3 regions of the Paenibacillus sp. P36 genome follow, and region 1 is predicted to be linked to each of the others. Evidence: riboswitches for the same ligand, from Rfam matches in the RefSeq annotation. Region 1 holds a riboswitch; each other region holds the start of a gene.
What was found. A riboswitch is a leader RNA that binds a small molecule or an ion and turns the genes downstream of it on or off. The one in region 1 is predicted to bind cyclic di-AMP.
Positions count from the first base shown of each region.

Region 2: it holds a riboswitch for cyclic di-AMP, as region 1 does, so the genes downstream of both, ACKTT9_RS22060 (hypothetical protein) here and ACKTT9_RS04000 (NlpC/P60 family protein) in region 1, are expected to answer to the same signal.
Region 3: it holds a riboswitch for cyclic di-AMP, as region 1 does, so the genes downstream of both, ACKTT9_RS00975 (ubiquitin-like domain-containing protein) here and ACKTT9_RS04000 (NlpC/P60 family protein) in region 1, are expected to answer to the same signal.

Region 1 covers NZ_AP038372.1:856,226-861,093, reverse strand. Annotated here, with positions in the region: gene ACKTT9_RS04010 (glycosyltransferase) at 1-601, shown strand, start outside; gene ACKTT9_RS04005 (hypothetical protein) at 687-1,346, opposite strand; gene ACKTT9_RS04000 (NlpC/P60 family protein) at 1,515-2,429, opposite strand; cyclic di-AMP (ydaO/yuaA leader) riboswitch at 2,431-2,580, opposite strand; gene ACKTT9_RS03995 (aldo/keto reductase) at 2,724-3,656, opposite strand; tRNA gene ACKTT9_RS03990 (tRNA-Gly) at 4,173-4,243, opposite strand; tRNA gene ACKTT9_RS03985 (tRNA-Pro) at 4,251-4,324, opposite strand; tRNA gene ACKTT9_RS03980 (tRNA-Arg) at 4,348-4,424, opposite strand; tRNA gene ACKTT9_RS03975 (tRNA-Gly) at 4,433-4,507, opposite strand; gene ACKTT9_RS03970 (AIM24 family protein) at 4,609-4,868, opposite strand, start outside.
Region 2 covers NZ_AP038372.1:4,916,333-4,921,200, reverse strand. Annotated here, with positions in the region: gene ACKTT9_RS22075 (oligogalacturonate lyase family protein) at 1-972, shown strand, start outside; gene ACKTT9_RS22070 (MarR family winged helix-turn-helix transcriptional regulator) at 1,018-1,479, shown strand; gene ACKTT9_RS22065 (alpha/beta hydrolase) at 1,534-2,364, shown strand; cyclic di-AMP (ydaO/yuaA leader) riboswitch at 2,423-2,561, shown strand; gene ACKTT9_RS22060 (hypothetical protein) at 2,646-3,029, shown strand; gene ACKTT9_RS22055 (alpha/beta fold hydrolase) at 3,086-3,943, opposite strand; gene gudD (glucarate dehydratase) at 4,118-4,868, shown strand, end outside.
Region 3 covers NZ_AP038372.1:220,028-224,895, reverse strand. Annotated here, with positions in the region: gene yabG (sporulation peptidase YabG) at 1-293, opposite strand, end outside; gene rsmA (16S rRNA (adenine(1518)-N(6)/adenine(1519)-N(6))-dimethyltransferase RsmA) at 349-1,257, opposite strand; gene rnmV (ribonuclease M5) at 1,326-1,868, opposite strand; gene ACKTT9_RS00975 (ubiquitin-like domain-containing protein) at 1,985-3,124, opposite strand; cyclic di-AMP (ydaO/yuaA leader) riboswitch at 3,415-3,608, opposite strand; gene ACKTT9_RS00970 (ABC transporter ATP-binding protein) at 3,891-4,634, shown strand; gene ACKTT9_RS00965 (ABC transporter permease) at 4,631-4,868, shown strand, end outside.

The DNA of each region.
Region 1 (4,868 bases):
TTTGTTCGTTCGACCTTGGCGTGCAAATATCGACAACGCGAAAGGAACAGGCATCGGGATCGGAGCCTTTAATATGGTAAGCCGGAGCGCCTATGAAGCGATTGGTATGCATAAAGCGATCGCTTTACGACCTGACGATGATCTACAGTTAGGCATCTTCCTCAAAAGAGCAGGTTACCGCCAAAGAGTGCTGTCTGCCAAACACCTGCTTCAAGTGGAATGGTACCGTTCGCTCAAAGATGCGGTAATTGGACTGGAAAAAAACCTTTTTTCCGGCTTTCGTTACAGCTACATGGTCGCATTGCTCGCTTGTTTGGGACAGATCGGCTTTTTTATATGCCCGTGGCTTGGCCTCCTCTTCCTCTGGGATTGGCGCGGAGCCGTCTATGCGGTTGCTGTTATCCTGCAAATCTGGCTCTATCGCAAGCTAGTGTCCCGATTAATGAGCCTCAGAGGTGATTCCGCCTATCTGCTTCCCGTCAGCGCTTCACTGCTTGTCTATACTATGATTCGCTCCGTTTGGCTTACTTGGAAACAAGGCGGCATTTACTGGAGAGGTACTTTTTATTCGCTTCGTGAACTTAAAAAGAGTAGAAGTTAGCTTTGAACAATTGGACAAACGCCAAATAAGCGTTACTCGACAGAGCAAAGCTTACCCTCACGGTTTGTGGCATCCTCTTATCGTTCTAGTGAACACGATTCATCCGTACAACTCTATAGTACAAATGGCTGCTCGGCTCTTGTTCCACTTCCAAATACCCCTCTGCATGCACATAATCTCCCGTAATAAATGTGGAGGCATCTAACGAATTGGAGTGTGTAAGGAACAGGAGCGCGGCTTTATCGTTCCCTACGACGAAACCCGTTTGTTCTTTAATTTGAAATTTATCTAAAATGGTGCCATGATGCGATCTTGCAATATGGTGGAACTTCCAGGAATCATTTTCCTTAATGAGAAAATACAAGACGCGATTCTTGTGATTGTTGCTAAACTCCCTCGTAACACCAACCATACAGATTTTTTCACCAAGACTCAGATACTCATCGATTACATAAGATTTCAAGCGCAATCTCAGAACATTCTTATGCTGAATATAGGCTTCCATTTCTTCAACTGTTCGCTGATCTTTCGGATCCTGCTTCGTTGCGTAAAATACTTCTTTGATAAACGTATCCGTTTGCAGGCTTCTAGCCCCTTTGAAATGATTGTATGTACGGAAAAACTGCTGAATAACTTCCCTGATCTCATCTGGCATTGCAGGTCCCTTATCCACGGTATACATGCTATCTGCTACACTCGAATGTCTCTTTTTATGAAACCAACTCTTCCAGACACTTAATTGCATGCGCTCGTGTTCACCTGCTCTTTCTTTCTTCCAAACATTTCTTCATTATAGGCTAAAAACCATAAAATTTCGATAAAAATCGCATGATTCTGCGAACGAAAAAAAACACCTGCCTTCTATGCCTTTCATTCGAAAGATCATAGAAACAAGTGTTCGATAGTCCTATCCTTACAGAACTCTTCTCGCTCCGACATACCTTGCGCTCCAATAAGCGCTCGAAAGGCTATCCACAGCCACGCCTCTGGATGTTGTCGCTGAAATGAATTGATCATTGCCGAGATAAATGCCTACGTGATTCACTGTTTTCGAAGCAAAAAATACCAAGTCTCCGGCTTTCAAATCTGAAACTTTCGTACCTGCTTCACTGTGCATCTCCGCTGACGTACGGGGCAAATCGATCCCTTTCGCTTGATACAGGAATCGCACAAAACCGGAGCAATCAAAACCACTCGGCGTCGTTCCACCCCATACATAACGCACGCCCATATAGGAGTTCGCCGCCTGAATAATTTGCTCACTCACAGACGGAACAACGGCAGCGGCTGCCACCTTAGGTGCAGGTGCTGGAGCTGGTGGTGGTGGTGGTGGCGCGATCCAGGCTGGCTTGTGCGATTTTCCATCCACATCCACAATCGCGATCTGATTGGCTTCGTTCCATTCAATTGGCGAACCGAAGGTTTCCGTGATGAAACGCAGTGGGACATATGTATTCCCTTGGAACACGGTTGGACTGCTTTCCAAACTGATCTTCTTACTGTTCACAAGCGCTTGTTGCTGCTCTGTAATGAGTAAGATGGATTGCTGCTTGTTAACCAGTGTGACCTCGATTTGATCCTCTTGCTTCTCCCAGCTCACCTGATAGCCCAGCTTCTCAGATAACACTCGGAGTGGAACTTGCATGATGCCCTTGTCATCAATATAAGGCTGAACTTCCGGAAACTTCAGCAGCTCATCATTGACTTGCACCTTGACAGGGCGGTCCGTAGGCGCGGATGCAGCCTGAGCGGAGTGTGCTGTAAACATCGGTACTGCGGCGCATAATAGTGCGCATGAACAAATAAGACGTGAAGAAAAAGATTTCAAAACCTTGCCTCCTTGACGCCTCCGAGGTTAGTTGACGGGTTCGGGAAGAGGTTTTCCCTAGTACGCTCAGCTAGCAGCGCTCATTCACCCCAAATAAAGAAGTCCCCCGTACCAGAGCTTGCGATGCTCCAAGATTCGGCATTTTTTGTCTATGTTAGACTAGCATAGTTTAATTGGTAGGTACAACCTTTGCAAAACGGTAAGTTTTACCAATGTATTTTGTCGCATATTGCGTACGGAATACTAGGGATAATGGGCAAAAAAAACCACCCTAGAGGGTGGTTTTTCCTGCGATTAGGTGTAGCCAATTACGGATAGCGCACGATCGCTGACTGTGTTCAAAGTTGCTAACTCTGAGGCGGTTAATGATAATGAGGCCGCTTTGATATTATTTTCAAGATGATGCTCATCCTGTGTCCCTATAATAGCCGAAGTAAGTGCTTCCTGGTGCAGCAGCCAAGCAATTGCGATCTGTGTCACGTTAGTGTCCTTGGCATCCGCCATTTCTTTCATGACAGCTAAAAGCTCCTTCTCCGCCTCCAGATGCTCCGGTAGGAACAGCCTTCTCTCCTTGCGGAAGTCTCCCTCTTTCAATGCCTTTCCATGAAGGTGGAAAGCGCCTGTCAGAATCCCCTTGGCGATTGAGCTGTAGCTCATCACACCAATGTTGTGTTCCTGGCAGAATGGCAAAATCTCTGGCTCGATAGCTCTGTGCAGCAAACTGTATTCCGGCTGAATCACATCGATTTGCGCGTAATTTACGGCTTCTTTCAGCTGCTCCAAAGAAAAATTCGAAACGCCGATAGCCCGAATCAAGCCTTCTTCTTTCAGCTTCACAAATTCACCAAGCGTATCCTGCACAGGTATCTCAAAACTTGGCCAGTGAATGTAATAAACATCTATGTAATCAGTCTTCAAACGGTTCAAACTGTTTTCTGCCGATCTTCTTACATCTTGAGGAGCTAGATTGCTTCGGCTCACCTTCGTCGTAATGATGCATTGCTTACGTATATCCGCCAAAGCAGCGCCGACGATCTCTTCCGAGTGTCCATTGCCGTAGCCTTCAGCTGTATCAAACGTTGTGATGCCCAGCTCGAACGCTTTACGGATGAGCTCGATATTATTTTGGTCGTTCGTGAACTCCCAAGGACCTCCTCCAAGCTCCCAACAGCCAAAAGTTATGTTTGAGATGTCAAAACCTGCATGTCCTAGCTTTTTCGCCTTCATAGTCGCCGACCTCATTTCATTGATATCGTCCCACGATAATGCACACGTTAACAAAACAAGTATACCGCTTTCATTTACTTTTGCCAAGAAATATGCGGGCTCGGGTATCGGGTGAGGATGGTCTCCATAGCTGTACCATGTCTTTTCTGTACGTTAACGGAACTACTGGCATCTATTTAGCTCGAAAACGGTGCATTCGCCCCTCCTAGGGAACTACGGTCCTCTATTTTGCCGTTTTCAGGTGATACGCCGCTTTTAGGCAGCAAATAAAGGCTTGTAGTTCCCCTAACCGGGGAATTCGGCTGATTTACTCGAAATAGCGACCTCCAGTTCCCTTCGCTTTCCGCCCTCATTGAACATGCTTCCTTCGGAAGCAATCATCGGTAGATTTGGACGCGCGTCCTACTCGGGCTTACTCAAGCTGCCTTCACGGACGGTCGAACCCTTTGTGGGTTCTCTTCCCTTACCCGTGCAAAAGAAAAAGCCACCCGAAGGTGGCTCTTTCTTTTCTTGTGAAGCGGGTGATGGGAATCGAACCCACGCTACCAGCTTGGAAGGCTGAAGTTCTACCATTGAACTACACCCGCGTAAATATCGGGATGACACGATTTGAACATGCGACCCCCTGCTCCCAAAGCAGGTGCTCTACCAAGCTGAGCTACATCCCGAAACGCTTATAACTTAATTAAAATGGCGCGCCCTGAGAGATTCGAACTCCCGACCTTTTGATTCGTAGTCAAATACTCTATCCAGCTGAGCTAAGGGCGCTTAAAATATGGAGCGGAAGACGGGGATCGAACCCGCGACCCTCGCCTTGGCAAGGCGATGCTCTACCGCTGAGCCACTTCCGCACGGTATGTGTTGCTTGTCACTTCATTTCTTTCTCAGAGGCGACAAGGAATAATATATCAGGATTTCAGAACAAATGCAAATGTTTTTTCTTACCAATCGCTTATTTTATAAAAATACCGCCAAAAGGCAGCACTTCCCTTGCAATTCGCCGCAATAAGCTATCGTTTTTCATATGCTCATCCAACTTGCGATCCGGCTTACATGGCTGCAGCAGCACATGTCCTTGCCCTGTCATCTCCCAATGATAATTCATATGCTGGCTCGCTAATGTATTACCATAAACACAAAGGCGCAATACTGCATTCCGAGGATACGCAATTAGACAATGAATATCTACATATAAAGGCTGCTTCGGATCCA
Region 2 (4,868 bases), 4.1 Mb from region 1:
CGCTATCTCATTTACGCTAGCGAGCGAGAGGGATCCCGTCAGCTTTACCGGATGGATCTGAACGATGGAACGGCCCTGCAATTAACGGAAGGACCCGATATTCACGATTTCAGCTGCAGTCTGACGAGTGACGACAACTACTTGATTTATTGCAGAGATCAGCGAATTATGCGATTGGATATGACGACGCTGATGGAAGACGTTCTCTATACGACACCTGCAGGTTGGAAATCCAATGCCAATCCCGGTCTCAGCTCAGATGACAAGTATCTCGTACTGGTCGAAATCAATGAAAGGGATGTCGTACCAGGCAAAGGGGATTGGTCCAATTTCGAGCCGCAATGGGCAGCGAAACCGCACTGCCGAATCATCTACCTGGATATCGAACAGCGAACCAGCCATATCGCACATGAGGAGCTGGACTGTTGGCTTGGACATCCGCAAATTCGTCCCAATGACCCATCGACCATTTTATTTTGTCATGAAGGTCCTGGGCATCTGATTGATGCCAGACTCTGGCTAGTCCAAAAGGACGGGACGCGGCTGCGCTGTGCGAAGGAACAGACGCATGATGAGCTCATCACGCATGAATATTGGCTTGCTGATGGCTCTAGATTCGCTTATGTGTACCGGCATAAAGATGATCTCTATCACGAAAGTATCCGTTTCATGGACTCGGAGACATTAGAGGAAGAGATCTGGATGAATTGCTCCAAGTATTGCCACTTTATTTCGAATGCCAATCATACGATGATCGTCGGGGACGGGCAGCTGCCCGAGCAGCACTTTATCTATTTAGTGGATGTAGAACAGAGGGAAGAAGAGCGGTTATGCTCCCATGGAACCAGCTGGAAGTCATACGGCAACACACAGGATGCTCATCCGCATCCGGCTTTTTCTCCAGATGGCACATTTATCATCTTTACCTCTGATATGGAGGGCGTTCCTTGTATATATAAAGTGGATTTGTGACAAGGTTCGAGGCAGCCGGCTAGTTTGATCGGCTGCCTCGAATAGATGATTGACATTAGTTTGACGTCAAACTATAATGAGAATATGAAACCAACAGACGCTGTATCAATTATTTCCAGAATTAGAGAAAAGACCAATCGGTTTATCATAGCCGAGATGACGAAATATGGGGTCGATGATATTGCCATTTCACACGGGGATATTATCTTTGCTCTATTTAAGCTGCCTAGATTGACTATGGCGGAGATTGCCAAGAAAATTGATAAAGATAAGTCTACTGTGACTGCACTTGTCGACAAATTGGTCCGGCTCGGATACGTGACTAAGGAAAGGGACACCGTAGATTCAAGGGTCGTCTATGTTGCCTTAACGCCAAAAGGGGAGGAACTGAGACCTATATTTGAAACCATCTCAGAAAAAATGTTAGATGTATTTTACATGGACATTTCGGATAAAGAGAAGGAAGAATTACTGAGAATTCTAACGAAAATTTATAACAATTTTTAAATTTTTTTAAACTAATAGTTTGACGTCAAACTATATAACGAGGTGAAACTTATCATGAAAGATTATACAAAAGATTTGCCAGATCATCGTGTGAAATATATTGGAGAAAATGATCTATGTATAGAAATTTTCGAGGGAGATGAGCTACCGAAGGGAGCCTCCAAAAGACCTCCGCTTTTATTTGTACACGGTGCCTACACCGGCAGTTGGATGTGGAGCAAATACATCCCACACTTTATAAACAAGGGATGGAATTGTTATGTTATGAATTTGAGAGGGCACTACAAAAGTAGAGTGCTCGATTTGACACATGTAACATTCGAAGATTATTTGGAGGATATCAAAGAGGTTTTGGCTGAGTGTGAGGCTCCACCGATTCTCATAGGATTTAGCATGGGAGGAATTTTGAGCCAGAAGCTGGCTGAAACCAACGAACTTGCAGGCTTAGTGGTGATCGATACAAGCATAAGCAAGGAAGTTTATGAAGCTGTACCCTACAAAGAAATAGCTGCAATGACAACAGGCGTTTTAATGCCCGCACCATCCCGAGAAGAGATTTCCAGTATAGATGAATCAGCGGATGACATTGATTTTCAGAGAAAGTATATAACTGTGGAGTCATTACAAGCATTTAATGATTTTTATTTCTCTTTGGGGGCAGGTGGGGGGATATCGATAGACAGCAGTTTGATGGTTCATCCAGCCTTGGTTATTAAAGCAATTAATAGTGAAGAAAATGACCGGCGGGGAAAGGCGACAGCGGAGCATCTCCATGCTGAATATACAGGACTTTGGGATACGACTCACACCGGATTGCTTGTTGGGCAAAGATATTTGGAGGTAGTAGATCGGATCATGTTATGGTTACAGGGGATGCATGACTAAGGACATAGAATAGATAAGAAAATATTACTATTGCTTCTCCTTATACATTGGAGTAAATTGATAAAATACGCTTAATTCTTTAGATTAAAGAAGCGGGGGAACCAAGTTTCCTGGGGTGAGTACACATGTAAAGTGTTAGGGTTAACTTTCAACCCGAATCCGTCAGCTAACTTCGTCAGCGTAGAAAGAAATGGATAGAAACATTCAATGGAACTATGTGATTTGAGGTTCTATTCCCTCGCTTCCTTTTTCTCTTCTAGAGAAAATAGGAGGAACTAGACATGCTGCTTATGAAAGTAACCAAAGAATGGAAGAATCTTCTTCCATGGAAGAGAGCCAACGATTCCGTACAGCGTCAACATGAGATACTTCATTTGAAACAGCGGTTGGAGACGTACGACATTCAATTTCCGAATTTGGCTTACCGGCCATCAGACGTCGAAACACAGACGTTAATGGAAATTAGCAAAACGGTTGCTCAAAACAATGAGCTGCTTAACCAATTGAGTTCAGAAAAGGAATTAGCGGTTGAACAATCGCTAGCCCATCGCGTCGGAACCACGCTCCAAATTTTACAGGAACACCTCACCTTTATCGTAACCATGGCGCATATTTTCAGTGGTCCGTATCCTTGCCTCAGAGCGTACATCAGCCATACCATTTAACGATCTTCAACAATAGAGAAGGAGCTTGCCTTGCGGCAGCTCCTTTTTCGTTTTTCTCATGAATAGATACGGCCAAAAAAACGCTTGATAAGCTCCGCAACTTGCTGGCTTTGCTCTTCCAGAACAAAATGGCCCCCGCATAAAAAGTGAGTTTCCACACACGTTAAAAGTTCACCGAAAGCAAGTGCCCCTTGCACCGTAAAAATAAAATCGTTTTTGCCCCAGGTTATGAGCGTAGGAGGTTGATAAGTTCGCAAGTACTGCTGCCAAACAGGGTATTGTTCGACGTTGGTCCGATAGTCGTAGCCCAATTCCAACTGGATTTGGCTATTGCCGGGTCGATCCAAAAATAACTGGTCCATTAGATAACCATCGGGACTAATCCGGTAGGGATGACACACGCCCGTAACATACTGCATTTTCGTAAAATGGAAGGTTGCAAGCTGAGCAAAGGCCGCTTCGGTTGCAGGATTTCTATCCTCCCAGAGGGCTTTGAAGAGATCGAACGGCTTCCCTAATCCGTTTTCACTAACTACGGCATTCTGAATGACGAATCCTAGAATACGGTGCGGATTCCGTACGGCCAGTCTGAACCCGATAGGACCTCCATACTCATGGGTGTACAATATATATTGAGAAATGCCGAGATTATCAATTAACTTTTCAATCAGAATGGATAGATTCTCAAAGGTGTAAGCAAATTCTTCTGTGGAAGGCATACTGCTATTTCCGTATCCAAGATAGTCAGGAGCAATGATATGAAAGTGGTCTGTGAGTTGAGGAATTAAATCCCTAAACATATGGGATGAGCTTGGAAAACCATGAAGAAGGATGATGGTTGGGTTGTATGGACTCCCGGCTTGGCGAAAAAATAACTCCCAACCGTCAATCTTCATTTTTTTATAATGAACCATAATTTCAACTTCCTCTCCGGCGAGCGCATACTATTCCCTAACAAAAATATGTGAATATGAGTTATTTAAGTACTTAGGAGCTAGAGGACGTGGTACAATTTAACTTAAGGAAAGCTAATTAGTTGTCATCTTCATTAAACTGGTATTCATCCACATGAAAGGGAGAGATCAGCCATGAAACAAGAACTGCTAAATGAGCCATCGCGAAATCAAGCTTCCAGCACGCCAATCATTACCGAACTAAAAGTAATTCCAGTTGCAGGGCATGATAGCATGCTCTTCAATCTTAGTGGAGCGCATGCTCCATTCTTTACACGTAACATCGTAATTCTCAAAGACAGTGCAGGTCATACGGGCGTAGGTGAAGTACCGGGCGGCGAGAATATTCGCAAAACGCTTGAAGACGCGAGCCCACTGGTTATCGGTCAATCGATCGGCCAATACAATAACATTCTTACGAAAGTTCGCAAGCAATTCGCTGATCGGGATCAAGGAGGACGCGGTTTGCAGACTTTTGATTTACGCATCACGATACACGCCGTTACGGCATTGGAAGCAGCACTACTTGATCTCTTAGGCAAATTTCTGGATGTTCCGGTTGCAGCACTGCTAGGAGAAGGGCAACAGCGCGATAAAGTAGAGATGTTAGGCTACTTGTTCTATGTTGGGGATCGGAATCGGACAAACCTTCCGTACCTGAGCGCAGAGGATGCTGCGAATGATTGGTTTCGACTGCGTCATGAGGAAGCGCTTACACCCGAAGCCGTCGTGAAACTTGCCGAAGCGGCGTATCAACGATATGGCTTTAATGATTTCAAGTTAAAAGGTGGCGTCCTACGCGGTGAGGAGGAGATTGAAGCGGTCACTGCGCTGGCGGAACGTTTCCCTCAAGCCAGAATTACCCTTGACCCTAACGGGGCATGGT
Region 3 (4,868 bases), 640 kb from region 1:
AAATATCCCGCGTTCACTTTCTGCGTATGGGCAACCGAGAGTTGGTTTTTCTCCTGGAGCTGCACTTGGGCAACCGCCAGCCTTCGCAATGACTCGCGAAATTCAGGCGAACTCGACCTGGGGTGGTCCATCGACTCTGTCAGGTTCTTCAATGTTAAATCCACTAGAGGCGCGTCCGCAAGCAATCGGTAATCGACGCCGCGTAGGACTGCCTTCAGTTGATCGATACGTTCAATCTTAAACATGACGTCGCCGCCATAGGATTTACGGGTTACAAAATCACCTTGCCTCATCGCACAAATCCCCTCCATGGGTTATCCTATGGCGGGGCTGGGCATTTGGTGCGGGTTATTTACAGCCGTGCGTGCGAAGCGCAGTCGACAAGCGCGCGAATTCGTCCATGCTGAGCGTTTCGCCGCGGCGCGAAGGCTCGATGTTGATGCTATGGAGCAGAGTTTCCAGCTCCGATTTGTTTTCTTTGGTAAAGAACCTCGCCGCGAGGTTGTTGTACAAGGTTTTGCGCCGCTGGACGAAGGACGCCTGGACGACAGCGAAGAAGAAGTCCACGTCCGCCACCTCGACCGGCGGGGTTTTGCGCACACGCAGCCGGATGACGGCAGAGTCAACGTTCGGCTGCGGCACAAAGACGGTGCGCGGCACGATCGTGACAAGCTCCGGCTCGCAGTGGAACTGTACGGCAATGCTGAGGCTGCCGTAATCTTTGGTGCCCGGGCGAGCCGCCATGCGGTCGGCCACCTCTTTTTGAATCATCACGACGATGTTCTCCAAGGGAAGCTTCTCTTCGAGAAGCTTCATAATGATCGGCGTCGTGATGTAGTAGGGCAGATTGGCGACGACACTGACGCCATCCAGCCCGTCAAAATGCTGCCGGAACAACTCCGGCAGGTCCGTCTTCAAAATATCGCCATGCACGACACTCGCGTGGGGATAAGGCTCCAGCGTCTCGCCTAGAATAGGCAGGAGACGCTGATCGATCTCCACGGCCAAGACGCGCCCTGCGAGCTTGGCCAGCTGCTGGGTGAGCGCCCCGATGCCAGGGCCGACTTCCAGCGCGCCTTTGTTAGGCCCAAGCTCCGCAGCCGAAACGATCTTGCCCAAGATGTTCTGGTCGATCAGGAAGTTCTGACCCAGACTCTTTTTGAGCACAAGATTGTGCTTTTTTATAATTTGTTTCGTTTTACTGGGTGTTGCAACATCTTCCGCTGTTACAATCACTTCATTGCCGGGTATAGTCATTATGTAGCCCTCATTTATCTATAGGTTCTAAATCCTGAATTCCACTGTCACACCTTACTTCACTTTCCCTATATCTTCGGTTCCAGATGCTCCAAGGCTGCCTCAAATTCCTCACGCGAGATCTGGAACATCGCACATCGCTTATAAAATTGTTTGCCATTGCAGTAGCCGATGCCAAGGGCATTGCCAACGACGAGCCTCCGGGAAGCCGCTTCCGGATGAACGATCAACCCTGCAGCTATGAGATCCTCCATAGTAAGCTGCGAGACAGCCCCGTCGTACTCTGTCCGCAGGTTCTGGAGCGCCTCACGGACAATCTCCGGCGCTGCGTTCTCGACGCCGATGTCGCCCTTATACTCGGCCTGCGCCTGCGTGATGAAGGCATGCTTGCAGCCCGGTACCTTGGCTGCCACAATCTTCCGTATCCGCTCACCTGCGTGATCCGGATCCGTAAATATAATGACGCCTCTGCGCTGCTGCGCGAGGGCTATTCGCTTCAATACGGCTTGCCCGATGGCTGAGCCGCCTGTCTCTATCGTATCCGCCTCGACAGCTCGGCGAATAGCGGCCGTATCGTCTTTGCCTTCAACGACGATGACTTCTTTAATCATAATCGGTTCCCTTCCCAGTACGCAGAAAAAGAAGAGGGATTCCCTCTTCTTTCGCCCAGGCTGCTTGCCTGGCAACGTATATTGACATTGTTCCCGCTGAAACAGACGTTTACACGTTAATTTTCAGACGGCTTTTTCGGTCCTACGACATAGACCGTATATCCTTGTTTCGTTCCGAATTTATTAGCATAGCCATGATCTTCAAAGTAAACATCGATCATTTGGCCTTTCACACCGCTGCCAATGTCTTCAGCACGACGGAAGCCAACGCCCTCAATGTAAACCCACCATCCCAGTGGGATAACTTTCGGATCTACCGCAATCGTTCTGCCCTCAGTAACTGTCGTTCCTGTATAGGTCTTCCCATACCCAGGAGAACCTTCGGCTTTGCCTGTCGAATCCGCTCCCGCTGAATAAGCCGTGAGCTTCACGTTCTTGAGGATTTGTTTATACCCGAATGTTACACCATTCTTAGAAACCTCATCCACACTAGGGGATGATGCCGATAGAACGACAACGGGATTTTTCGTGCCAACGGACACAACTTTTTTAACGCTTTGTTCCTGTACTTCTTGACCTACAACAGCTTCTGCAACTAATACGCCATCTTCGTAAGTCTTCTCTTTCTTTTTCAGAAGTACGCCCTCTTTACCTTCTTGAACGACCTGCTCTTTACCCTTAAGCAACGATGCATCATTTTTCTTTTCCGTGTCGAATGCAATCGGCTCTGTTACTTCTTCCGTCTCTTTTTTCACACGGACGATTTTGATTTCATCGCCTGATCCCAAAGAGGCTGTCGGTTCGGGAGTCAGCTTATCGTGCTCCCCAAGTGCAATATGTAAACGTTGCAATGCACTTTCAACCGTTCTTGCAGTTGTGTAAACAGTGGTGGTCTTTCCATCAGCAGTCAATTGAATTGGAGAAGCGTGTTCGATGACGAATTTGTCCCCGCCCTTGATTGTAGCCGTAGGGTCTGCAGATATTTCATCGTGTTCACCAATCGTTATGGCTTGTTCATCCAGTAGGCGTTGCAGGACCCATTGCTTCGTATGCACAACGGTTTCTTGTCCATTCACAACCACGGATACGCTCTTGGTAGCCGTACCGTACAACAACACCAAAAACATGAAAGTCATTGCGATTGAGATTATAGCCAGGCTTAAAATCAAACGCAAGTTTTCATGCTTCCATCGCAATGCGAAGGACATGCTGGATGATCGTTTTACATGGGTCTCGCTAAAAGAGATACTGCCCACTTCTTCGGTCCTCCTTCAAAGCCTCGCCGCCAGGTTACAGCATGATTAAATTTGACGCGACTAAGGTTTTTAATTTAACTTAACGTGTCGTCCATCGGCAGTTGTTTGGAAACAACTGCGTTCTGGTCGTCCCACCCCGCTTTGCTATTCATCATCCTATGAATTCCGGGTTACGATTAGTCGTCCGAAACAGTTAAAGGTCCTTATGGGGACAAAAAGCCAGCAAGAAGAGGACTCTTCTCGCTGGCTTAGTTTGCATAGTAAAAATACACAAATAGCACGCACGACAATCGTTACCTCTCTTACGCTTACGAGGTTAGCTGACGGATTCGGACGTGAGAGTCGCCCTACTCAGACGTAAACTTCCGTTCAACGTCCAAGATTCACCCCTGTTACTCACTCTGTTCACTTCGTCAGCGATGCCGCTTTATAAGCTAACAGTGGTTCCCCCGTTCCCATAATTGGAACTCAGCGAATGGAAAAATGGCAAATTGGTTATTAAGTTATTATGAAAAGTATATTACGCTGTTAATCTCTGCCTGTAAAGGGATTAACACCTACTAAAAAGGGCTAAATCGATTAAAAATAGCTTATTTTCGAAATAAAACCACCTTTTATCTACATTTAACTCATTATAACGTACGAATACTAAGTTTCTTCGTGTTTTCACTCTTAAACTAGGCTTCGAAACTAAATTTGTTTATAATTATCAGGTATGAAACACGTATATAAATTCCAATAATTAGCTATTTAGGGAGGCACTGAGATGGGTCCCATATTACAAGTTGACGCTTTATTCGGGGGATATTTACCAAATAAACCCGTTCTTCACGACCTCACATTTTCCATCCGTCAAGGTGAAATGATGGGATTAATTGGTTTGAACGGCGCAGGAAAAAGTACGACCATCAAGAACATCCTTGGACTGCTTCAACCACAAAGGGGTTCTATAAAAATTAACGGTTTGACGCTGGCCGAAGATCCGCTGCCTTACCGTGCCACTTACGCTTATGTGCCTGAAAGTCCAGAGCTATATGAAGAGCTTACGATTCGTGAGCATCTGGAGTTAACTGCCATGGCTTACGGCTTAACGAAGGATGACTATCTCTCCCGCTCACAAGCGCTGCTCGAGCAGTTCCACATGCAGGACAAGCTCAAGTCTTTCGCAAGCCATTTATCCAAAGGGATGAAGCAAAAGGTCATGATCATGAATGCATTCCTGATCGAACCTTCTCTCTACATCATTGACGAGCCTTTTCTCGGGCTCGATCCGCTAGCCATCCGCTCATTGCTCGAGTTGATGGTCAAAATGAAGCGACGCGGCGCGTCATTTCTCATATCCTCGCATATTTTGTCTACGATTGAAAAATATTGCGATAACTATGTCGTCCTGCACAAAGGACATATGGTCGCCCAAGGCGATTTAGTCGAATTACGTCAGCAGACAGGACTCCAGCAAGCGTCATTGGACGACATCTTTTATAAGCTTGTAAAAGGAGAATTGGTATGAAGGCGATGGACATGGATACCCGTGCCCTATGGCAGAAGAGATTTGAACATTATATGAAGGAATCCATGGGTTACCTGCAGTATGCAGCGCGCAGCAATTTTTTTGGCTTCCTGCTATTTCTTGTCATCCTTTCTTCCTATTATTATGCAAAAATACTACAGCGCCTTCCGACAGATTATCCTTATCTGTGGATCGTCCTTTTGCTGCTGGTACCTTTGTTAGCCTCAAGCCCCA